One region of the Shewanella sp. 10N.286.51.B7 genome, then DNA from elsewhere that is predicted to be linked to it. Evidence: riboswitches for the same ligand, from Rfam matches in the RefSeq annotation. Region 1 holds a riboswitch; the other holds the start of a gene.
What was found. Region 1 has a riboswitch for lysine ahead of lysC (lysine-sensitive aspartokinase 3). Riboswitches for the same ligand answer to the same signal wherever they lie in the genome.
Positions count from the first base shown of each region.

Region 1 (11,293 bases):
ATAATATCAGCATGTTCATAATATTCACGATTCCAATTGACCCCAGTGATCGGGTCAAACCGCCCCAGGGTAAACTCGCCACTTTTTTGGTTTATACCTAGTGGGTTAGCAAGTGGAAGACAGCGAATATCACCTAAAATAGTGTATGATTCTAGCAAGGTCATTAGCTGATAAATAACCGCATTACCTTGTACTTCTGCGCCATGAACATTTGCTTGAATGTACACAGAAGGCGCAGCGCTATCGCTTCCTTTAAAACTAAACAAAGGCGCTGTAAGCGCTTGACCAGTGGCCAATTCTCCCAACTCAACTTGCGAAGTCAGTGCTTTAGAAGTACCGGTTGATGCTGTCATTTTTAACCTTATTGGCATTACTTATTCAAATAGATTTTGATGCAATGAATTTACTACATCTGCCGCTTCTGATTCAGCCACTAACACACATAAGTTGTGTGGGCTCGCGCCTTGACAGATCATGCGAACATTATGGTTTTCTAGTACTGAGAATACACGACTACATATGCCAGCTGTTGAAGCGATTTTATTACCAATAATCGCGACTAAAGCGAGATTATCTTCTACTCTAACTCGGCAATGCTGTGATAACTCTTGCAATAACGACTCACTTAATAAGCCTTGACCGCTTGAATCTGAACCGGTTTTATCCAGTGTCAGCGAGACATTAACTTCTGATGTGGTAATTAAATCAACAGAGATTTTATGCTTAGCAAGCGTTGCGAAGGTTTCCGCTAAAAAGCCCTGAGCATGTAGCATTTGTAAGCTATGTAAATTTAGTAATGTTTGATCACGTCTTAAAGCAACGGCGCGAAAAACAGGGACCTCTTCAACTTGATGACGGATCCAGGTTCCGCCCTGCTCAGGTGCTTTACTTGAACCTACAAAGACTTGAATTTTTTGACGAACAGCAGGAAGAATAGTCGCAGGATGCAATACTTTGGCGCCAAAAGTCGCCATTTCAGCGGCTTCATTAAAGCTGATTTCAGGGATCGGTCTAGCATTAGGGGCCAAACGAGGGTCAGTAGTATAAATACCAGCAACATCAGTCCAAATCTCTACCGCATCAGCTTTAAGCGCTTCAGCCAATAAAGCTGCTGAATAATCACTGCCACCACGGCCTAATGTTGTCGTGTGCCCTTCACTGTCTGCACCAATAAACCCTTGAGTTACAATGACCTGTTCATTTAAAAGCGGCGCTAAATGTTCAGCGGCTAAAGAAGCAATACTCTCTATCTGTGGCTCTGCACGGCCAAAGTGACTATCGGTTCTCAGTACTTGTCTTACATCAAATGCACTCGAAGGCGTGCCTTTTTGGCGAATAACTGCTGAAAATAACAATGAAGAACATTGCTCACCCATTGAGAGTAACTCATCAATAATGGCTTTGCTTCTATCTAGCACTAACGCATCACTAAGTACTGACATTCTACTGAGTAGCTTATCAATTGTTGCCGCCACATCTTGTGGGCGCTCTAGCTTATCAACAATGTCATATTGAACTTGGGCAATTTGAGTCAACAAAGCCATACGGCGTTGGTCATTTACGTTGGCTTGAGTCAACTCAACCAGTAAATTAGTCACGCCACTTGAGGCACTCACGACAACAACACGAGTATTAGAATTAGCAAGAATGATACCTGCACAGCGATTCATTGCAGAAAAATCGGCAACCGATGTGCCTCCAAATTTAGCAACAACTAAACTCATGACAGCACCTCAGCAATAGGCTGACTAGCATTTACAGATTGAACAATAAGATTTAAAAACATGATTACGCTCCGAACTTACTTCGTTCGAAGAGCCTGGTGCAGTGATAACGCACCCTTAGAGAAGGGAAACAGCAATCTTTTCACCAGAAGCTCTCCACCAATTAATAGGTGACAATCGTTAGGATTCAGCCTAATCGACCGATATGAAGTTAAACCAATCACTTCGAATATCTCGGCGCTAATCTCCCTCATAAGTCATCATCGGAATAGGTTTTCCTCAGACTCACTACCTAGCTAACGCTCCTCTTCTGTTTCTCCCAATGGAAGAAAGTGAAAAATACCAATAAATGACCATCTAAGTCAATTCAGACTTGTAATAAAGTTACTAAATAACAGAATACTGAAAATACGACATTTAAATGCTTAATCAAACAGGAGAGCTTTTTTGAAGGAATTGATAAGATAAATACTTAAATTACAGCAATAAAGAAGAATACAAAAAACAATCTAATGGATAGTTGAAGCAAATATTATACATCTGCAATAACAAAAATAGCGATTACTGCTCAATGATGTCTTAAAAGGGTTTATATACCTCGCCAATGAATACGTATTTTCAATGCAATTGTGAACCGTCAGTAAGTGATAAATAGTTAGCTCTACAATCCGCTTTCAGAATGAAGCTGTTATTCAACCTTAATCTGCTCTTGCTAGAATAAAACCTACATAAAGATACCATTAACGACTTCTGGGCAGAGATCTCACCTTAATCAACAATACCTAATTAACAACAATACTTAATTAGCAATAATACCTAAAAATTACTCGTGCAAATCTGGTAGTTCATTCACTAGCTGGGTACGTGTTGTAAAGTCGCCAATCATCACTTCATCATCTGGCGCATCTCCGCAAGCCACTAGAAACAATAAACCTTGGTTCACATAATAAATCGCATGTTGTTTGAACTCTCGCCCTAATTCTAACGCCTGCTGTTTATCAATAAAGACTGCCCAGCTTTTTTCCATATGCGATAAATCAGGAGCTGCGCCAATAAGTGAACGATATGGACTGTTATATTGTTCAATTTTTCGCTGTAAACGACGGTCTAATAACCGATTTTGGCAAGGAGTGAGCACACTACCAAGAGGATTGTGTGCGGTGACAATGGCGAAAGGAATATCATTAGATAAGCGCTGCGTGAGTAAAAATTGTGTTCCTTGATACTTGTGCCAAAGGCTATCAATTAAATTATCCATTATCTAATATTCTCTGTTAATCCCAGTTAAGTGTAGCAAACCCTTATTCACGCTCATAGTCCATGTGATGCAAGTCACAAGAACAATAATTAAATTAAACAGCAAAATCAAAGGCTTATTAAAAAATTCAATTTTGTAACAATTCTAATGCGTAAATTTGTTAACATTTCATTTGTTAACAAATGCCTAAAACGAGTACAATAATCACCACTAGCTAGATTTTGCTACATAACTATAAGTTGTGGCACAAGCTGTTACATTTATCGGTACATTTTTTCACCATTAAATAATCAAGCTTGAGCATTTTGTTCTACATTTTTAGATAACATTAAATATAGAACATTATTAAATTGCCAAGGAACTTTTATGAGCAATTTAATCTCATAGTGTAACGAATCATTGTTTTAATAGATCTTTAGACTGATTGTGAGTGAGTTAAGACTCAGCATACAATGAGAATATGGATTTTTTATGATCACATTTATGTCACGTATGTCTCTTTTAATAATGTATTAAGCTGAGTGTATATAATGTAGCTAGTCATGAAGCGTGTTTTGTTCAGGGCAGACATAGATAAACACCTATCGTGAAATTTATAAATTATCGGCGTTTCATTAATAAACACGCCAACGCCCTAGTGCAACATGACTAGAATCAATTGTTTTTAATTTAGGTAAATAACATGCAAAACCCACACATTCTTATTGTTGAAGATGAAGCTGTAACCCGTAATACACTGCGTAGTATTTTTGAAGCAGAAGGGTATGTAGTAACTGAAGCAAACGATGGCGCAGAAATGCATAAAGCCATGCAGGATAATAAGATTAATCTTGTTGTTATGGATATCAATCTTCCTGGTAAAAACGGTTTATTGTTAGCTCGTGAGCTTCGTGAAATTAACAATATCGGCCTTATCTTCTTAACTGGTCGTGACAACGAAGTTGACAAAATTCTTGGTCTTGAAATTGGCGCTGATGACTACATCACTAAGCCATTCAACCCACGTGAATTAACTATCCGTGCTCGCAACTTATTAACTCGCGTTAATAGTGCTGGTGCAGAAATCGAAGAAAAAGGTTCTGTAGAATTCTACCGCTTCAATGGTTGGAGCTTAGAAATCAACAGCCGTTCTTTAGTAAGCCCACAAGGTGAATCTTATAAGCTTCCACGCAGTGAATTCCGCGCGATGCTTCACTTTGTAGAAAACCCAGGCAAAATCTTAACTCGTGCTGACTTGTTAATGAAGATGACTGGCCGTGAGCTTAAGCCACATGACCGTACTGTTGACGTAACCATTCGTCGCATCCGTAAGCATTTCGAAAGCTTACCTGATACGCCAGAAATCATCGCGACTATCCACGGTGAAGGCTATCGTTTTTGCGGTAACTTAGAAGATTAATTTTCGCTTATTGCGGAAATAAAAAAAGCCAAGTCGATGACTTGGCTTTTTTATTGGCTGTAATTCAGCTTAACGGACAAACTATATTACGAATATTCTTTGGCTAAAGCTCAATCTCGAAACGAAGGGGTAAGCTACGCTTTAAATACCGAGACGTTACTTCTTATGAATGTAGTTTAACTGATCGAATTATTTACGCCTTTTGTCTTTAAACAATTCAATTAAGCTCATTAAACACAAAGCCCCCGCTATCACATTGAGGGCTATTAGTACCGCTACCGTCATTACTTCAACTCATTTTCCAAGAAAGCAGCCAATGACTTATAAAGGTGATTTCTAACTTTTTCACCACGCATTGAATGTTTCGAACCTGGATAATCCATCATCTGAAATAATTTACCTTCATCCTGCAAGGCTTTATAAACGCGAGTGCTGTTTTCAAACAACACATTATCGTCAGCCATGCCGTGATACATCATCAATCCTGATTGATAATTTTTCACATAAGGTAAAACACTACTGGCATCATAACCTGTTTGATTTCTTTCAGGATGACCCATGTAACGTTCTGTGTAATGCGTATCATATAAACGCCAATCTGTGACCGGTGCGCCAGATATTGCAGCCTTAAAATAATCAGGTGCTTTAAATTGCGCCATCAATGCCATGTAACCGCCATAGCTATGACCATAAATCGCAATATTGTTTCCATCGATATAAGGCAGACTACGTAAATGATCTACGCCCACTTTCTGATCTTCGACTTCTGCATCGCCCATGTTTTGGTAAATAACATATTCAAACTCAGTACCGCGGTGCGCAGAGCCACGATTATCTAATTGAAATACCGCAAAACCTTGTTGCAGTAGATACTGAGTAAAATAATCCGCTTCGCTCCAACTATTCACCACTAATTGCGCATGTGGACCGCCATAAACGCGAACAACAACAGGGTATTTCTTACTGTCATCAAAAGGTACAGGTTTAAATAAACGATATTGCAGTGCTTGGCCATCTTCAGCTTTTAGCTCTCCAAACTCAGGCATTTGCCAAAGACCCGCAAAGTCATACAAAGGGTGTGACTGATTAACTTCATTTTGCTCAACCCAAGCTAATTGCTTACCTTTTTCATCGTGTAAGCTCACTTGTGGCGGCTGACTTAGGCTATTAAAGTAATCTAAGTAAACAGGTTTATTATCTGCAAATACCGCAGAATGCATGCCGTTACGGCTGGAGATTTTTTCGATCTCGCCACCAGCTAATGGCACTCGGTATAAATGACGTTCAACTACAGAATCTTTACGACCAGAGAAATAAACCCATGCTGCTTTTTCATCAACTAACTCAAGCGCATCAACCGCCCAGTTACCTTGGGTTAATTGCTTTAATACTTTGCCATTTACATCGAATAAATAAAGGTGATTAAAACCATCTCGCTCCGAGGCCCAAATGAATGACTTTTGCTGTTTTAAAAACTGTAAATCATCATTGAGGTTAACCCATGCTTCGCTTCGTTCAGCCACTACCGTTTTTGCAAGGTTATTGCTTTTAACATCCACAATGCGTAAATCAAGCGCTTGCTGATCGCGGCTTTGCCACTGAAATGATAAATGCTGACTATCAGGTAGCCATTTGACTCGCGGCAAATAAATATCTTTGTCTTTACCTAAATCGATCCATGAAACTTGTTGCTCTTTTCCTTCTTTGGCAAGCGTAATCACGCCTAACTCTATTTCAACGTTTGTTTTACCCGCATATGGGTAACGCTGCTCGGTGAGTTTAATCCCATCTGCATAAATTTCATTACGCGTGACTAATTCAACGCCTGACTCATCAATACGAGTAAACGCGATAGATGACTCGTCTGGCGACCACCAATAACCTGTCATACGGCCCATTTCTTCCTGGGCGACAAATTCTGCCATACCATTTTTAATCGGACCTTTGCCATCAAAGGTCAACTGAGTCAGTTTTGAGCTAGCGAGTTCTAGTACATAAATGTTTTGCTCTCGCACAAAAGATACATACTTACCTTTTGGCGATAGTCGCGCATCAGTAACGAAACCTTCGCCAGTATCAAGCTCCACCGCTTTGTTATCAGCAATGGTAAAATAATATAAAGTGCCAGCAGCTGGGATCAATAACGCTTCGCTGTCATCAGCCCAGAAGTACTCCATGATCCCTTGACCATAAATACGTTGGCGCTCACGGCGTGCTTTTTCTTCATCAGACAATTCACCCGAAGCTAATTTATCGGCATTGAGTAAAATGCTGCGCTTTGCCGTTGCAATGTCCATTTGCCATAAATCGTAGAAGTGTTGATTATCTTCACGACTTGCAAGGTATGTCACCAATCTACCATCTGGAGACAACTTCAGTCCTCTAGGGCTTGCACCAGCTAAGGCTGGCGAAGCATGAATTCGTTCAATAGTAAGCGGAGTGTTATTACCTGTCATATTCATTGTTGAGGCCAATACGTAGGTCGAGAAAAGAGAACTAGTCATTACTAGCGGAATTACGGATAACACTGAAAGTGCTGTAGATTTCCATTTCGTCATCATGGTCATTCCTTACAAAAAATGATGGTGTAAATTTCTTATTGTTATTATTTTTAATTTAACCAAATACCAACCTAAAGTAGGCATTTTGCGTGAGTTTATAACAAATCAGTCCGAAGTCATATATTGCTCATCTTTTTCACGCTGTAATGTCACCCGAACTAAGGTATTATCTGTGGCAATAAAATAGAACATTAACCACTGGTTACCGACCTTAACCTCTACTGTCTTAGGAACAAGCATGCAAACTTTGACACAAACCCTTACAAAACAAGCTGTATCAGAATCTCTTTCACAATTAATTTTGAGCTTAGCTGACTGTTCAAAAGAAATTAGCCAAGCCGTTCGCCATGGCGCACTAGCAGGCGTTTTAGGTGCAACTGAACAAGAGAATGTCCAAGGCGAAACACAGAAGAAACTCGACGTTATCACCAACGATATGCTCAAAGATGCACTCAAAGCCGAAGGTAATGTGCGTGGTCTAGCATCAGAAGAAGAAGACTATGTGGTTGAAGTGAATAAGCAAGGTGAATACTTGGTTTGTTTTGATCCATTAGATGGCTCTTCAAACATTGATATTAACTCTTTGGTAGGCACTATTTTCTCAGTACTACCAGCACAAGCTGGTGAGTTAACTGAAAACAGCTTTTTACAAAATGGTCGTCAGCAAGTTGCTGCTGGTTATGTTCTATATGGCCCATCAACCATGATGGCATTAACAACAGGTAATGGCACTCAACTTTATACTCTAGACCCTGATACAAACGAATTCTTGCTAACAGATCCGAGTGTTAGCATCAGCCAAGATACTGCTGAGTTTGCCATCAATATGTCAAACCAACGTTTTTGGGAAGCGCCAATGCAAACTTACATTAGCGATTTGTTGCTAGGTAAAATTGGCACTCGTGAGAAGTCTTTCAATATGCGCTGGATTGCAGCCATGGTGGGTGATGTACATCGCGTGTTATGTCGTGGTGGTATCTTTATGTATCCAACCGATAACAAGAACCCTGAGAAGCCGTATAAGCTACGTTTGATGTATGAAGCTAACCCAATGGCATTATTAGTAGAACAAGCCGGTGGTAAAGCCTCAACTGGTTATGGTGACATCTTAGATATTGAACCAGAAGCCATTCACCAACGTGTAGCGGTAATTTTAGGATCAGCTAACGAAGTTGAAACTTGCTTAAGCTATCACGGTCTTGATTACAGTAGTGAACCTGAAATCAGCTAAGCTGCTTATTTTAAACCTCATCTTTTAAGTGAGGTTTAACTAAAAAACCGCCAGTTGGCGGTTTTTTTTATTTCGAGTGTTAGGCCCGGTTATTACTGCCAGCTAAAAAGAGCATAATCGGGCAAATTCAATTTTGCTGCAGGATCTTCGGCTAACTTTAGTTTCATTGCGACAATATCCTTTTGTAATTGCGTGCGAAATTGCCACACTTCAGTGGCGACAGCTTGCAACTCATCCGACTTATCTACACTCCCCTCTCGCACCGCAGCCCAAATCGGTCTTAAATGATCAAAGCCCTGCTTCATTTTCGCCACATTTTTTTCGGTAAATTGATCAATTTCCGCAGAGCTATGTAATGGCGCGACAGGTTGGCTACCAATACTTGAAAAGAACGTTAGATAATCATCCATAGGAACACTGTCAGCACTTTGCCATTTAGATAAGTTTACCTCATTGAGAAGTTGACTGGTTTCAGGGTTAATCACCATCACTGTCGGCGTGCCAAAGTAGGCAGGATAGGCATATTTTTGAGGTAAATAATGTAAGTCATCAAAGTAACCCACATCAACAAACACAGTTTCAAAGCGATCGGATAGTATGGTTTGCATTTGATTTGTCGAAAACTTAGCAGCAAGACCACGGCTGTCATGGCACCACTGTGCGCCCATCACCACCAGTAACAATTTACCATTTGCTCGAGCTGTAGACTGCGCCGATGCTACTCGCTCCATATCATTATCATGAGCAATAAACGTATATTGTGGCAGGGCTTCACCATGATGCGTCGTTGACTGACATCCCATCAATAACATTAATGGTATTAAAATAAATCCAATCCCTAATTTCACGCAACCTTCCCTTTATTTTTATGATAGTTAACTAAGCATATACAAAAAAGGTCTGCAAATGCAGACCTTTTGTTAACCCCATGTTCAACGAACGGTTAAGCATAGGGTTAACCGTTCGTTGAGCCCCAAAAGACTCAATCAAACTTAAGCTTTTTCAGCTTCAATCTGGTGCGGTTTTTCAGTTTGGTCGACAATGGTTAATACAGCGGTATCACCAACAACGTTACATGACGTCAGCACCATATCGATGATACGGTCTAACGCAGCGACAATAGCAAACGCTTCAACTGGTAATCCCATTTGGTGAATAAGCACACCAATCATCACCATACCACCACCAGGCACACCACCTGCACCCACTGACAATAAGAAAACACTGAACAATAAGGCTGGAATTTGATCGCCACTAATAGGCATACCAAAAGCATTGGCAACAAAGAAGATTGCAATAGTGATGTAAATTGATACACCGCCCATGTTCATCGTCGCGCCCAGTGGCACACCAAAACCAGCAACTGCGCGGTTAACACCTAACTTATCAGTTAAGGTACGCATGGTGACTGGAATTGTTGCATTTGAACTCGCAGTTGATAGCGAGAACAAGATTTGTTCGCGGGTTTTTTCGCGGAATTGTTTCGCTGTTACTTGAGTAAAGAAACTTACTGCATATGGATAAACCACAAAAATCCACAGTAATAACAGACCAAGAATTAACAATAAATATTGCACCACGCTGAAGAAGATTTCAGGCTCTAACGTCGCACCAAGCTTGAACATCAATGCAAATACACCGATAGGGGCAAGGTTCATCACCACTGATATCAAACGCATCATAATGACGTTAGCGGTTTGAAAGCCCTTCACTGCGCCTTTAGCAACTTCACCTAATGACTTGATCACACCGCCTAGCAATAGCGCCATGAAAATGACTTGCAGCATATTGCCTGACGTAAATGCAGAGAACGGGTTATTCGGTACGATATTGACAATCAAGGTCATCAAATTAGGCAGTTCAGTGGCGGTAATATCCACACCACCAGCACTAGACATATCAACGCCTTTACCTGGCTCGATTAACATTGCTACCGCAAAAGCAGCCGTAATCGCCACTAGGGTATTAATAATGTAAAAGCCAAACGTTTTGCCACCAAGACGGCCGAAGCTTTTTAGGTCTTGTAGTTCACACACGCCGCAAACAATACTGACAAATACTAGCGGCACCACTAGCATCATGATCATATTGACGAACATTTTACCAATGCCAGAAGCGACTTCGACTAATGTCCCCGAAAAGAACGCCACATCATTTAGCGCAAATTGAACGATACTACCCAGTAGTACCCCTAAGAATAACCCGATAAAAATTCGAGTCGATAATGATTTGGTCATAATTTTCTGTATTCCTAGTTCAAGCCGACTTCAGAAAGAAAACACCTAAAAACGACGATAAAATTTGTTTTAATTATTTTTAACGACAAGGATACTGAAACAAGATGCAACATAATTCAATGTTAGAGATCAATAAGTTGTTATAAGGAATTAAACTAGATATTTACAGTGAGGTATAATTGACTGTTTTAAAACAATTAAACCATGAAATTTAATAAAATTGACTGTTATGCCAGTTTTCAAAACCAAAACACAACTCCATAACAGCGAGATCCGTTAGTTAAATTACCAAATTAAGTTAGATACACTGGCTTACTACAATATGTTTTGCCTTGATGCCATAACACTCGTAAGCAATAACATTTGTTACTAAATAAAATTAATCATAATGTTATCAGTAAGATCGATAAATGTATCAATATAAAACCATATGAGTCGCTACTGTTAAATCATCACAGCAATTTCAACTGGCTAAATTCTAGCCAATAAAAAAGCAGTTAAGTTGCCTTAACTGCTTTACCCGCTAACAAGCTTATTTACGTTTTGAGCGCCATTAACGCAAATTCAAAGCTCGTCTTTTTATGCTAGCCATAGCTCAACATCGTGGATCATAAAGTTACCATTATAAACAGGATCAGGTTCACCTATTGGTTCCAACTCAAAATAGGCTTTATGCTCGTCGGGTAAGCCTTCATAGCCACCAATAACTTGATACAGCCAGTTTTCGGATTCCCACTCAAGCTTATTAGCTTGTAGATACTCAAGCGCCGACTGGCGAAGACCTGAATCAATGACTTCACAGAAATACTCATCGACAGCTAGCTTCAATGGATTATCTGGGATATCAAAATCTTCCACTGCAGTCATTGTGGTTTCAACATTA
Region 1 is NZ_MCUF01000018.1:40,688-51,980, forward strand. It holds gene BCU84_RS02770 (succinylglutamate desuccinylase/aspartoacylase family protein) at 1-353, opposite strand, end outside; gene lysC (lysine-sensitive aspartokinase 3) at 375-1,724, opposite strand; lysine riboswitch at 1,866-2,042, opposite strand; gene BCU84_RS02780 (DUF3293 domain-containing protein) at 2,548-2,982, opposite strand; gene arcA (two-component system response regulator ArcA) at 3,665-4,381, shown strand; gene BCU84_RS02790 (S9 family peptidase) at 4,666-6,942, opposite strand; gene BCU84_RS21085 (hypothetical protein) at 7,048-7,182, opposite strand; gene BCU84_RS02795 (class 1 fructose-bisphosphatase) at 7,181-8,173, shown strand; gene BCU84_RS02800 (thioredoxin family protein) at 8,266-9,021, opposite strand; gene BCU84_RS02805 (dicarboxylate/amino acid:cation symporter) at 9,166-10,410, opposite strand; gene BCU84_RS02810 (phosphoenolpyruvate carboxylase) at 10,990-11,293, opposite strand, start outside.

Region 2 (11,293 bases), on a different contig from region 1:
TAATTACGCCAAGCATTATGATACGGGTAAACCTATCCCTGATGACTTGCTGCAAAAACTATTAGCGTCACGAAGCTTTAACCAAGGCTTCGATACGTTAGAGTATATGTCTGCAGCTCTGCTTGACCTAGAATGGCATGCACTGGACGCTGATGCTCCTTTACAGAACGTTGAGCAATTCGAAGCCAATGCATTGAAAAAACACGGCGTTGATTTGCCTGCAGTGCCGCCACGTTACCGCTCAACCTACTTTGCGCATGCATTCCCTGGCGGTTACTCAGCAAGTTATTACGCTTATATGTGGAGTGAAATTCTTGCCGCTGATGCTTTTGCTTACGTGCAAACTCAAGGTGGTTTAAATCGCGAAATAGGCATGAAGTTTAGAAAAACGATTCGTGAAGTGGGCAACAGCGTACCACCAATGGAAGCGTATCAAAACTTTAGAGGCCAAGCCCCAACCACTGAAGGGTTACTTGAGCGTCGCGGCTTAAATTAATTAGCCTAACGTATACAGTAAATACAAAAATGCCACTCTATTGAGTGGCATTTTTTATATTTGAAAATAAAAACCAGTCGTTACTTAGTTGCTATTTTAAGCCCTAATACTGCCAGTACAAATAACACTGAACAAGTAATAAAGCCCATTGCTACAGAGCCAGTAAAACCAAGCACTGTGTAACCGACAATACTGATAACAGCGACAATCAAGGCATACGGTAATTGCGTCATTACGTGGTCTAAGTGATGACAGCTCGCACCCGTTGACGACAAGATGGTGGTATCCGAGATTGGTGAACAATGGTCACCGAATACTGCACCAGATAATACTGCGGCTAACATTGGTAACATCATTGTGCTGTCACTGCCCATCGCCATATCAGCAGCGATTGGCAACATGATACCGAACGTTCCCCAGCTTGTGCCGGTTGAGAAAGCGGTTAAACCAGCAAGCAAGAATAATACTGCAGGTAATAATGCAAACGGGATATTACCAGTAGCAAGGCTTGCCATGTACTTACCTGTTTCAAGCTCACCAATCACTGATGCGATGGTCCAAGCAAATAACAAGATGTAGATAGCGGGTAGCATTGATTTCGCGCCGACCTTAAGGCCAGTAAACATCATGCTAGCATTGATTTTTTGTTGAATTGTCAGTAGTACCGTCACAACTAAGCCCACAAGTGACCCGTAAAATAATGACTCACTCACTTCAGTGTTTTCAAAAGCACCTAGTACGCTAAACTTTAGGTCTTCACTTGCTAGTGCATCCGCACCAGTTGCAACCATAAAGTAAATCGTCGCTGCCACCAAAACAAAAATTGGTAGGAATAGACCTAGAATTTTACCCGTATCCGCTTCTGGTAAATCAGCCGTTGCACCTGGTGGTAAGCCTTTGCTTTCGTCAAACAATTCGCCTTTTTGCGCATTACGTTCATGTTGACGCATTGGGCCAATATCTAAGCCAAAGATAGCCACACAAAGTAATAGCAATAAAGCGAAAGTGGCGTAGAAATTCATCGGCACCATTTGTAAAAAGACGCTTAGGTGTCCAGTGTCAGCAAAGCCATGTGCCGTTAAAATACCGCCGATTAATGCGATGATATATGCACCCCAGCTAGAAACGGGTGAGATAACACAAACTGGCGCAGCTGTTGAATCGAGCAAATAGGCTAACTTAGCGCGAGAAATATGATAACGGTCGGTAATAGGACGTGCGATTGAGCCAACAACAATGCTGTTGAAGTAGTCATCAATAAACACCACACAACCTAAGAACATCGTCATCAGTTTGGCATCACGCTTATTACGAATACGTTGATGTGCCCAATCGGCAAAAGCGCGAGCTGAACCACTGACTGTGATTAACGCGGTGATCATCCCAAGTACCACTAAGAAGCCGATGATCTGTAAATTCCACGCGTTTAGCGCGCCATCATCCCATACTAGACTGGTTACAGTGCTAAAGAGGTGACTTGCTGCAGTACCTATTGAAAAGTCGCTTAAAAGCACCACACCGGCAAGAATACCTAAGCCAAGTGAAAGAAGCACTTTACGTGTGACCACTGCAAGAATAATTGCCACAACAGGAGGCAAAAGCGAAAGTGCCGAATCGGCGTAACTTGTTATCATCATTTTTATAATTTCTTCGTTGAGTACGAATGGAGGATAACTGATAAGGCAAGACAACGCAGAAAGCGAAGACAAGGATCTTTTCAGTAGCACTCCACAGTAATATCGATATCAACATCGATATCCATTGTTTTATCCTCACGGATAAAAATTACTATGACAGTGCAGCCCCTTTCGGAAACTGCCCCAGCAAACGGTTTTGATATAACCAGTTCGCTTCGGCACCAAATCCTTTCCGTTTAAGTTATTGGTATCACCCAACGTAAACTTACTGATATTTGATGCGCCTCTACTTATGTATTCAGCACAGTGAGAGCCTTATTTGAAGCTCTCTGCCGATACACGTCACTATACAAACATAAGCGCGAGGTTAATTGCCAGATAAAAGTAGCTTATCTTGTGAGAAATAACATCACAATCAAAAAACGCCACAGCGGCTTATCAAGGGTGTAACGATTTATTAGCAAGCGTTGTTTTATCCATCAATATCACCATTTCAAGGGATGTTTGACCAAATAGGAGGGGTAATACTATTTTCAGACCTGATTAAGCTGTACTGCTCTGCGAGATAATTTTTGTTTGATAAAATCAACGGACTTAATACTCAAACTTAATTTATGATGCTATTTAACGCTAGACAGTGCTTGCGTGTGTGTATGTGTGTGTCTGTGTGTCTGTGTGTCTGTGTGTCTGTGTGTCTGTCTGTATAGATGCGTGACAAGTCATAATCAATAAGTAAATGCCTTGAAAGTATTGCTATTGAATAACAATCATAAACTAATCCCCCCATTAGTTTATGATTGTGTTTCACCTAACAGGTCACTCCCTTTAAAAAGTTAAAGCATCAGATTATGCATTATCAATATAGGCCGAACCGAGATATTTAGGCTAAAGGCTTAATTATTAATACCTTAATTATTGAGTTTAATTATTAAGACTTTAAAAGCCATATAAACTTGTAAAAATGAATAAATATGCAAATAAAAACAAATCAATGGCTGGGTTATTCACAACGGTAATAAATATCTAAGGCTGAAATGACTAATCTAAAACAAAAATGTAGCTACTGACTAATTTACTCTTGTCTAACTTGAGTTTACTGCCACGCATGGCGATTTTACTGGCTATAAAACAAAAAAGGTTTTTGCCAATATGACAAAAACCTTCCTAAAATGCATAAAACTTACTGTTTAAACCAGCCTATAAATAATAGGTAAAATACTGATTATAATAAATTAGTAAGTTCTGGAATCGCATCAAACAAATCAGCTTCAAGACCATAGTCTGCGACTTGGAATATAGGCGCTTCAGGATCTTTGTTAATCGCGACAATCACTTTTGAATCTTTCATGCCCGCTAAATGCTGAATCGCACCAGAAATACCCACAGCGATATATAAGTCAGGCGCAACAATTTTACCTGTTTGACCCACTTGTAAATCATTCGGTACAAAACCTGCGTCTACTGCAGCACGTGATGCACCGACAGCAGCGGTCATTTTGTCAGCAAGCGCTTCAAGAATGGCAAAATTCTCTCCACTGCCCATACCACGGCCACCAGAAACAATCACACCAGCGCTACCTAACTCAGGACGCTCTGATTCAGTCAATGTTTGCGATACAAACACAGTCTTAGCTTCGGCGACAAAATCTACCGCCACAGCTTCTGCAGTGCCTTCGTTGCCCACTGCATCAAATGCACTCGTGCGCACAGTTAACACTTTCTTGTCATCTAAACTTTGTACTGTTGCTAAAGCAGAGCCAGCATAGATAGGACGAACAAATGTGTCTGCACTAACAACTTCAATCACTTCTGAAATTTGTGCGACGTCCAATAACGCAGCCACGCGAGGTAAAGTATCTTTACCAACACTTGTCGCAGCGGCCACGACGTAGTCGTAATCGCCAGCAAGCTTAAGCACGAGTTCAGATAAATTTTCAGCCATTTGTGCTTCATATGCAGCTGCATCAGCCACTAAAACCTTACTGACGCCAGTTAATGCTTGCGCAGCAGTAACAGCTGCAGCACATGCACTGCCAGCCACTAATACATGAACATCACCGCCAATGGCTGTCGCAGCGCTAACTACTTTTGCTGTGTCTAATTTTAAACTTGCATTGTCGTGCTCTGCTAATACTAAAATGGCCATAATTAGATCACCTTCGCTTCATTTTTTAACTTTTCAACTAGCTCAGCTACTGAACTCACCATGATGCCAGCTTGACGTTCAGCAGGAGGCGTCACTTTAACAATAGTTTGGTGTGCTTTTAAGCTAACACCTAAATCATCAATCGAAAGCGTCTCAAGCGGCTTACGCTTCGCCTTCATAATATTAGGCAGTGAAGCGTAACGAGGTTCATTTAAACGTAAATCAGCTGTCACAACCGCTGGTAATGGCATTTTAAGGGTCTGTAAACCGCCATCGACTTCACGTGTTACTTCTGCGCCGTCTGCACTCAATTTAAGTTCTGATGCAAACGTGGCTTGAGGCATTTGGGTTAATGCAGCAAGCATTTGGCCAGTTTGGTTGTTGTCGCCATCGATAGATTGCTTACCAAAAATCACTAAATCTGCTTGTTCTTTTTCTTGCACCGCTTTAAGAATTTTAGCAATTGATAAAGGCACTAGCTCTTCATCCGTTTGCACATGAATAGCGCGATCAGCACCAAGTGCCATAGAGGTACGTAGCTGTTCTTGCACAGCTTTAGCTCCAATACTCACCACCACGACTTCAGTCGCACTTCCCGCTTCTTTTAATCGAACTGCTTCTTCAACAGCAATTTCACAAAATGGGTTTAACGCCATTTTTAAATTAGCAGTATCAACATTTGTGTTATCAGCCTTTACTCTGACTTTCACATTGGCATCGACTACGCGCTTTACAGGCACCAATACTTTCATGGGATTTCCTTCTACACCTTCAATGTATGTGGATGGCACATTGGCTATCACCAATGCAATATGGCACAACTTTACGTCCTGTTAACGTTAACGTCAACCAAAGTCAAACACTTGTTTATATCTTTTTTTGTTAACTTGGTCGGTATAAATAAGTTGTATTAAGCATTTATTTATTTATCAGGCGGGGTATTTGCGTTTTTTTATTTAAAATTTGTTCATTTAAGGATTTTTTATTTGATCCAATCAAATTTAGTTTCTATTATTAAAGGCGATTCAAGTAACCGTGTTTTTCTACTATTATTTTGTTTTAACATTTTAAATAGTCAAATCAATTTACACTCTCGTTTGATAACAATTAAACAATCTAGAGTTTTGGTAAGTATTATTTAATAGCCACAGAATTACTTGAGATACTTATTAATTAAAATCATTAGGATGCACATTGATATGAGTGACTTTTTAGAAATTTTAACACATGGTCGTCGTTTTAAAGCTGCTGTAAAAGAGTTATCACTAGAAGATTTACGTGAACTTTCAGTTAAGTTAGAAAAGATTATCACTGAAAGAGAAGAAGACGAAAAAGCTGAATTAGAAGCGAATGCTGAACGTAATGAACGTATAGCCGAAATATTAGCTCAAATTGAAAACAGTGGTTTATCAATTGAAGACTTAGGCGAAATTACTGCTAAGCCAGCACCTAAAAAGCGTGCCCCTCGTCCGGCTAAATACCAAATTGAAGTTGATGGTGAATTAATTCAGTGGACTGGCCAAGGTCGTATGCCAACGGTATTTAAAAACCAAATTGATGCAGGCAAGAAAATGGAAGACTTTTTAATTCCTGGTATGGAATAAAAGTTCACCTTTTTGAAATTAAAGAGCTTACTTCGGTAGGCTCTTTTGTTATCTGCATAAGCCTTTATCAAGTATTTCCACAATCCTGTAAGCCATGTAAACTGTAGGCAATATAGACTCCTCTTTAATGCTCTAAATAAATTAGGCCGTATTATGAACACTTCTCAAACGATTGCGTTAATCACCCTCTTCTCTACTGTACTTTTATCAGCATGTTCAAGTAATTACACCTTTAATAGTAATTTAGATGGTGAAGCTATCGATGAATACTTTAAGCCGACAAGTGTTGAATTGTATATTGACGGTGCAAGCCCCAAAGGCCCCTATGAAATCGTTGGCTTAGTTGAAGGTGAATCTTGTCAAGAAACAGAATCAGGTGTGCCAGCTAATATTGCAGATGCACGCACCCAAGCACGTAAAAAAGCAGTCGAACTAGGCGCGAATGGCTTAATAGTGAAAAAGTGTCTATTAACAGAACAAAAGACCAATACTTGTTATACCCAAGCATTTTGTGTCGGCCAGGCGATTAAAACAGCCACAGCTCAATAACCTTTAAATATATTAGTTATATAAATGAATAAATATTCTGAACAGTCTTTTAATTCTCAAATTGAAGCTGTTGCAATATGTCGTACCCCGTACAAACAAAAGTTTGGAATACCGCGACAACCTGGACTAGTCAATGTTCGTGGCTGGGTTGAGCTTGCTCCCCATGTTAATAACATCGATGCTGTGAGAGGTATTGAGCAATATTCTCACTTATGGCTACTTTTTTGTTTTCACCAAAATTTAGCTCAAGGTTGGAAAAATACGGTTAGGCCACCCAGACTAGGTGGCAATGAAAAGCTAGGGGTATTTGCCACTCGCTCAACGTTTAGGCCAAACGGCATTGGTCAGTCAGTGGTTAAATTACACAATGTTGTGCAACGAAATGGCAAAGTATGTTTAGAAATATCGGGGATGGATTTATTAGACGGTACGCCAATCATTGATATTAAACCTTATATTCCTTTTTCTGATGCTATTGATAATGCCAGTGGTGGTATTGCGCAATCTGCACCACAATTAATTGACGTACAGTTTAGTCAATTAGCTGAAAACCAATTGGCTGAATATTCGAACGAAAATAAAGTGGCTGATTTAAAACAAGTGGTGAATGATGTTTTAGCTCAAGACCCTCGCCCTGCTTATAAAAAATCTAAAGCTGATGCTAAGATATATCAAGTGGCTTTATATGATATCGATATTTTTTGGCACCTTAATAATGACAAAATTGAAGTGATAGAGATTAAACCCACTTCGGTTTGTTAGCTATGGTTTCTCCCTTACAAACAAGCAAGTATTACTCTTCCATCATTATTTAATATAAGCCCATAACCATGACTCAAGATAAACCTGATTATCAAGCACAACATAAAAAGCGTTTGTCTTGGATGCCTTGGCTTTATTTTTCATTAAAAGAAAAACACTTAATCTGGGCTAAGCCTTGGCAAGATGATATTCAGCAGCATTTATCTTCAGTTGAAACCGTCCATATCGGTGAGCAGTGTTTCATCGCACCTGAAGCAAGGATATTTGCTGAGCGTGGCCGAGATATCCGTATCGGCGACCAATGTATGATTGCTGCTGATGTGTTTTTACATGGCCCTATCACCATGGGCAAAGAAGTCGCCATTAATCATGGTTGCTCGTTTGATGGCGGTAGAGTGGGTATTACCATTGGAGACAGAACCCGCATTGCCAATAATGTCACTATATATGCCTTTAATCATGGCATGTCGGTAGATTCGCCTATATACCAACAACCTGTGACAGCCAAAGGGATTACCATTGGTGAAGATGTTTGGGTTGGCGCACAAGCGGGTATTGTCGATGGAGTGAATATCGGTAACCAAGCCGTCGTCGGTATGGGCAGCATAGTGACAAAAGATGTACCAGATTTTGCCATTGTTGCAGGAAACCCTGCCAAAATCATTGGTGACAGGCGCGATAAATAACAGAAGCCCTCTAAGACTTATTACACTTACTCAAGGATAAATAAAGTAAGGTTAATTCGCTTATCATCTGCGTTATATTCTTTGTTTACATGTATTAATATTTGACGGCATGCCCTAAACCCCATGGCCAAATATATAACTAGATTAATAACTTAGCTTTCTCCCAACACGAGTCAACAAACGCTCGCTATTGTGGCACTGACCACTCCCTTTTTCGCCAACCGATAATAAAGCTTTATACAGTTCAATTATCTGGTGACAACATCGTGGCAAGTGCTAAAATGTCGCCCATTAATAGTTACTAAGTGGACAATGGGAATGCGAGTTAGCAATTACCTGCTTTCAACACAAAAAGAAACCCCTGCAAATGCAGAGGTTGCCAGTCATCAATTAATGCTGCGCGCAGGTTTTATCCGTCGTAATGCATCAGGTCTTTATTCATGGTTACCGAGCGGCCTACGTGTTTTACGTAAGGTTGAAGCGATTATTCGTGAAGAAATGGACAAAGCAGGTGCAATTGAAATCTTAATGCCTTTGGTTCAACCCGCTGATCTTTGGGTTGAAACTGGCCGTTGGGAAAAATTTGGCCCTGAATTGTTACGCTTCCAAGATCGTCACAATCGCGATTTTGTACTTGGCCCAACCCATGAAGAAGTGATTACTGACTTAGTGCGTAAAGAAGTGAGCTCATACAAGCAGCTTCCTTTAAGCCTTTATCAAGTACAAACTAAATTCCGTGATGAAGTTCGTCCACGTTTCGGTGTAATGCGTGCCCGTGAATTCTTGATGAAAGATGCATACTCTTTCCATTTAAACCAAGAATGTATGGATAAGACTTACGCAGCGATGCATGAAGCTTATAACAATATCTTCAAGCGTATGGGCTTAGCTTTCCGCTCTGTGATTGCTGATACTGGCTCAATTGGTGGTGATACTTCGCATGAGTTCCACGTACTAGCTAACAGTGGTGAAGATTTAATTGCTTACTCAACGGGTAGTGATTATGCCGCTAACATTGAAAAAGCAGAATCTCCTGAGCCTACTGCGACTTTAGCAGCGCCATCTCAAGAAATGAATCTAGTTGATACACCCAATGCTAAAACCATCGCTGAGTTAGTTGAGCAATTTAACATCGATATCACTAAAACAGTGAAAACATTGATTGTTAAAGGCGCCACTGAAGAAGCACCTTTAGTAGCATTGATTGTTCGTGGCGATCATGAGCTGAATGAATTAAAAGCTGAAAAGCATGAGCTTGTGCTTTCTCCATTCGAGTTCGCTAGCGATGAAGAAATCAAAGACGTTATCGGTGCAGGCCCTGGTTCTTTAGGCCCTGTTGGTCTTGAAATGCCAATTATCATCGATAAAGATGTTGCGGTAATCAATGACTTTAGTGCTGGTGCTAACCAAGAAGGTAAACACTTCTTCGGCATTAACTGGGAACGTGATTTACCAATGGCTCAAGCCATGGATATCCGTAACGTAGTTGAAGGTGAAGCGACACCTGATGGCCAAGGGGTTTATGCCTTTGCACGTGGTATCGAAGTCGGTCACATCTTCCAGTTAGGCACTAACTACTCAGAAGCGATGGGCGCAACCGTACTCGATGAAAACGGTAAATCTAAAGTCATGATGATGGGCTGTTATGGCGCAGGTGTTAGCCGTATCGTTGCCGCTGCGATTGAGCAAAACCATGATGAACGCGGGATGATGTTACCAGAAACATTGGCTCCGTTTACCGTCGGCATTTTACCGATGAACATGCACAAGTCTCATCGCGTAAAAGAAATGGCTGAACAGCTTTATAAAGATTTAGCTGCTGAAGGCATCGAGATATTACTCGACGATCGTAAAGAGCGTCCTGGTGTGATGTTCAACGACATGGAACTAGTGGGTTTACCACACGTCGTCGTGATTGGTGATCGCAATATCGATGCTGGCGTGTTTGAGTACAAAAACCGCCGCACCGGTGAGAAGCAAGATATCCCATTCGATCAAATTGTTGATTTCATCAAGTCTTCAATCAAAAGCTAATTGATTTGGCGATAATTAAAAACGCACCTTTTGGTGCGTTTTTTTATGCCTAAGCATTTATCGCATCCAATATCCTTTCAATATTTATGCTTAAATTATCGTTCTATTACTCGTCGAACCAGATATTATTAACCATACTGATATCATGGCGTTAGTCATAAGAAAGGAGATCTTAGTTGTCAGAGTCAATTGCACTTGTTTTAGGCGGTGGTGGCGCTAGAGCGGCCTATCAAATTGGGGTATTAAAAGCCCTAGTTCAACTGTATCCGAGAAATCATCATATTCCGTTTGAAATAATCAGTGGCACGTCTGCTGGTGCAATTAATGCGACTTCATTAGCCACTCACGCTTCATGTTTTCATCTTGGAGTCAAAAAGTTAGATTGGGTTTGGCGTCATTTTGAAACGAAGAAGGTCTATCGTTCTTCATTTTGGGGCGTATTTAAACATCTATGTAAAATGGCGCTTAAAGGCTTGCAAAGCGACAAAATGAACACTGATGCTGGCAGCTTATTAGATAACGCGCCACTGCGCGGTCTGTTGAACCAGCTAATTGATTTTCAACGTATTGAACGCAATATTGGTAGTGGTGCATTAAAAGCCATTAGTTTAGATGCTTCAAGCTATAACGACTCACACTCCTATAGCTTCTTTCAAGCCAATAATACTGTGAGTGACTGGAAACGAGCGAGAAGACAAGGAAACCGCTGCACGTTAACTACAGATCACTTAATGGCAACGTCAGCAATACCATTAGTATTTCCTTCGATTAAATTAAACCAAGCCTACTTTGGTGATGGCTCTGTGCATCAACTATCTCCTTTATCAAGTCCTATTCATTTAGGCGCTGACAAAATTATGGTGATCAATCTCGATAGTCCTCATCAACAACATCATAATGAGATTGATGCTCACCCTAAAACTGCCACCATTGCAGGTCATTTGCTCGATACCATTTTCTCCGATACCTTAAACAGTGACTTAGAGCGATTAGAGCGAATTAACTCAACATTAGCTTTGATACCTGAAAATAATGCTAAACAAATCCATTTACGTAAAATCGATACCTTAGTGATTAAACCCAGTGAAGATTTGAGTGAAATTGCAGCACGATATTTTAAAGAATTACCTATTGCTATCAGAATTTTACTTAAGTTTTTTGGGGTTGATTGTGAAACAGACTCTAGTGTCGTGTCATATTTATTATTTGAAAAAGCCTACACGAGTGCTTTAATTGATTTAGGCTATCAAGACGCAATGACGCAGATTGATACCATAAAGCAGTTTTTTAATATCGAACACTAAGTTCATTTTCGCTGATGATTAACTTTGACTTATTTAATGATGTAAACGGTGACTTATTTAATGATGTAAACGATG
Region 2 is NZ_MCUF01000052.1:4,525-15,817, reverse strand. It holds gene BCU84_RS14630 (M3 family metallopeptidase) at 1-496, shown strand, start outside; gene BCU84_RS14625 (Na+/H+ antiporter NhaC family protein) at 577-2,133, opposite strand; lysine riboswitch at 2,210-2,430, opposite strand; gene BCU84_RS14620 (FAD-binding protein) at 3,356-4,279, opposite strand; gene BCU84_RS14615 (electron transfer flavoprotein subunit beta/FixA family protein) at 4,282-5,031, opposite strand; gene BCU84_RS14610 (H-NS family nucleoid-associated regulatory protein) at 5,479-5,883, shown strand; gene rcsF (Rcs stress response system protein RcsF) at 6,037-6,432, shown strand; gene tsaA (tRNA (N6-threonylcarbamoyladenosine(37)-N6)-methyltransferase TrmO) at 6,457-7,194, shown strand; gene BCU84_RS14595 (acyltransferase) at 7,263-7,880, shown strand; gene BCU84_RS14590 (proline--tRNA ligase) at 8,199-9,914, shown strand; gene BCU84_RS14585 (patatin-like phospholipase family protein) at 10,091-11,218, shown strand.
Region 2: another riboswitch for lysine. It lies ahead of BCU84_RS14625 (Na+/H+ antiporter NhaC family protein); the one in region 1 lies ahead of lysC (lysine-sensitive aspartokinase 3).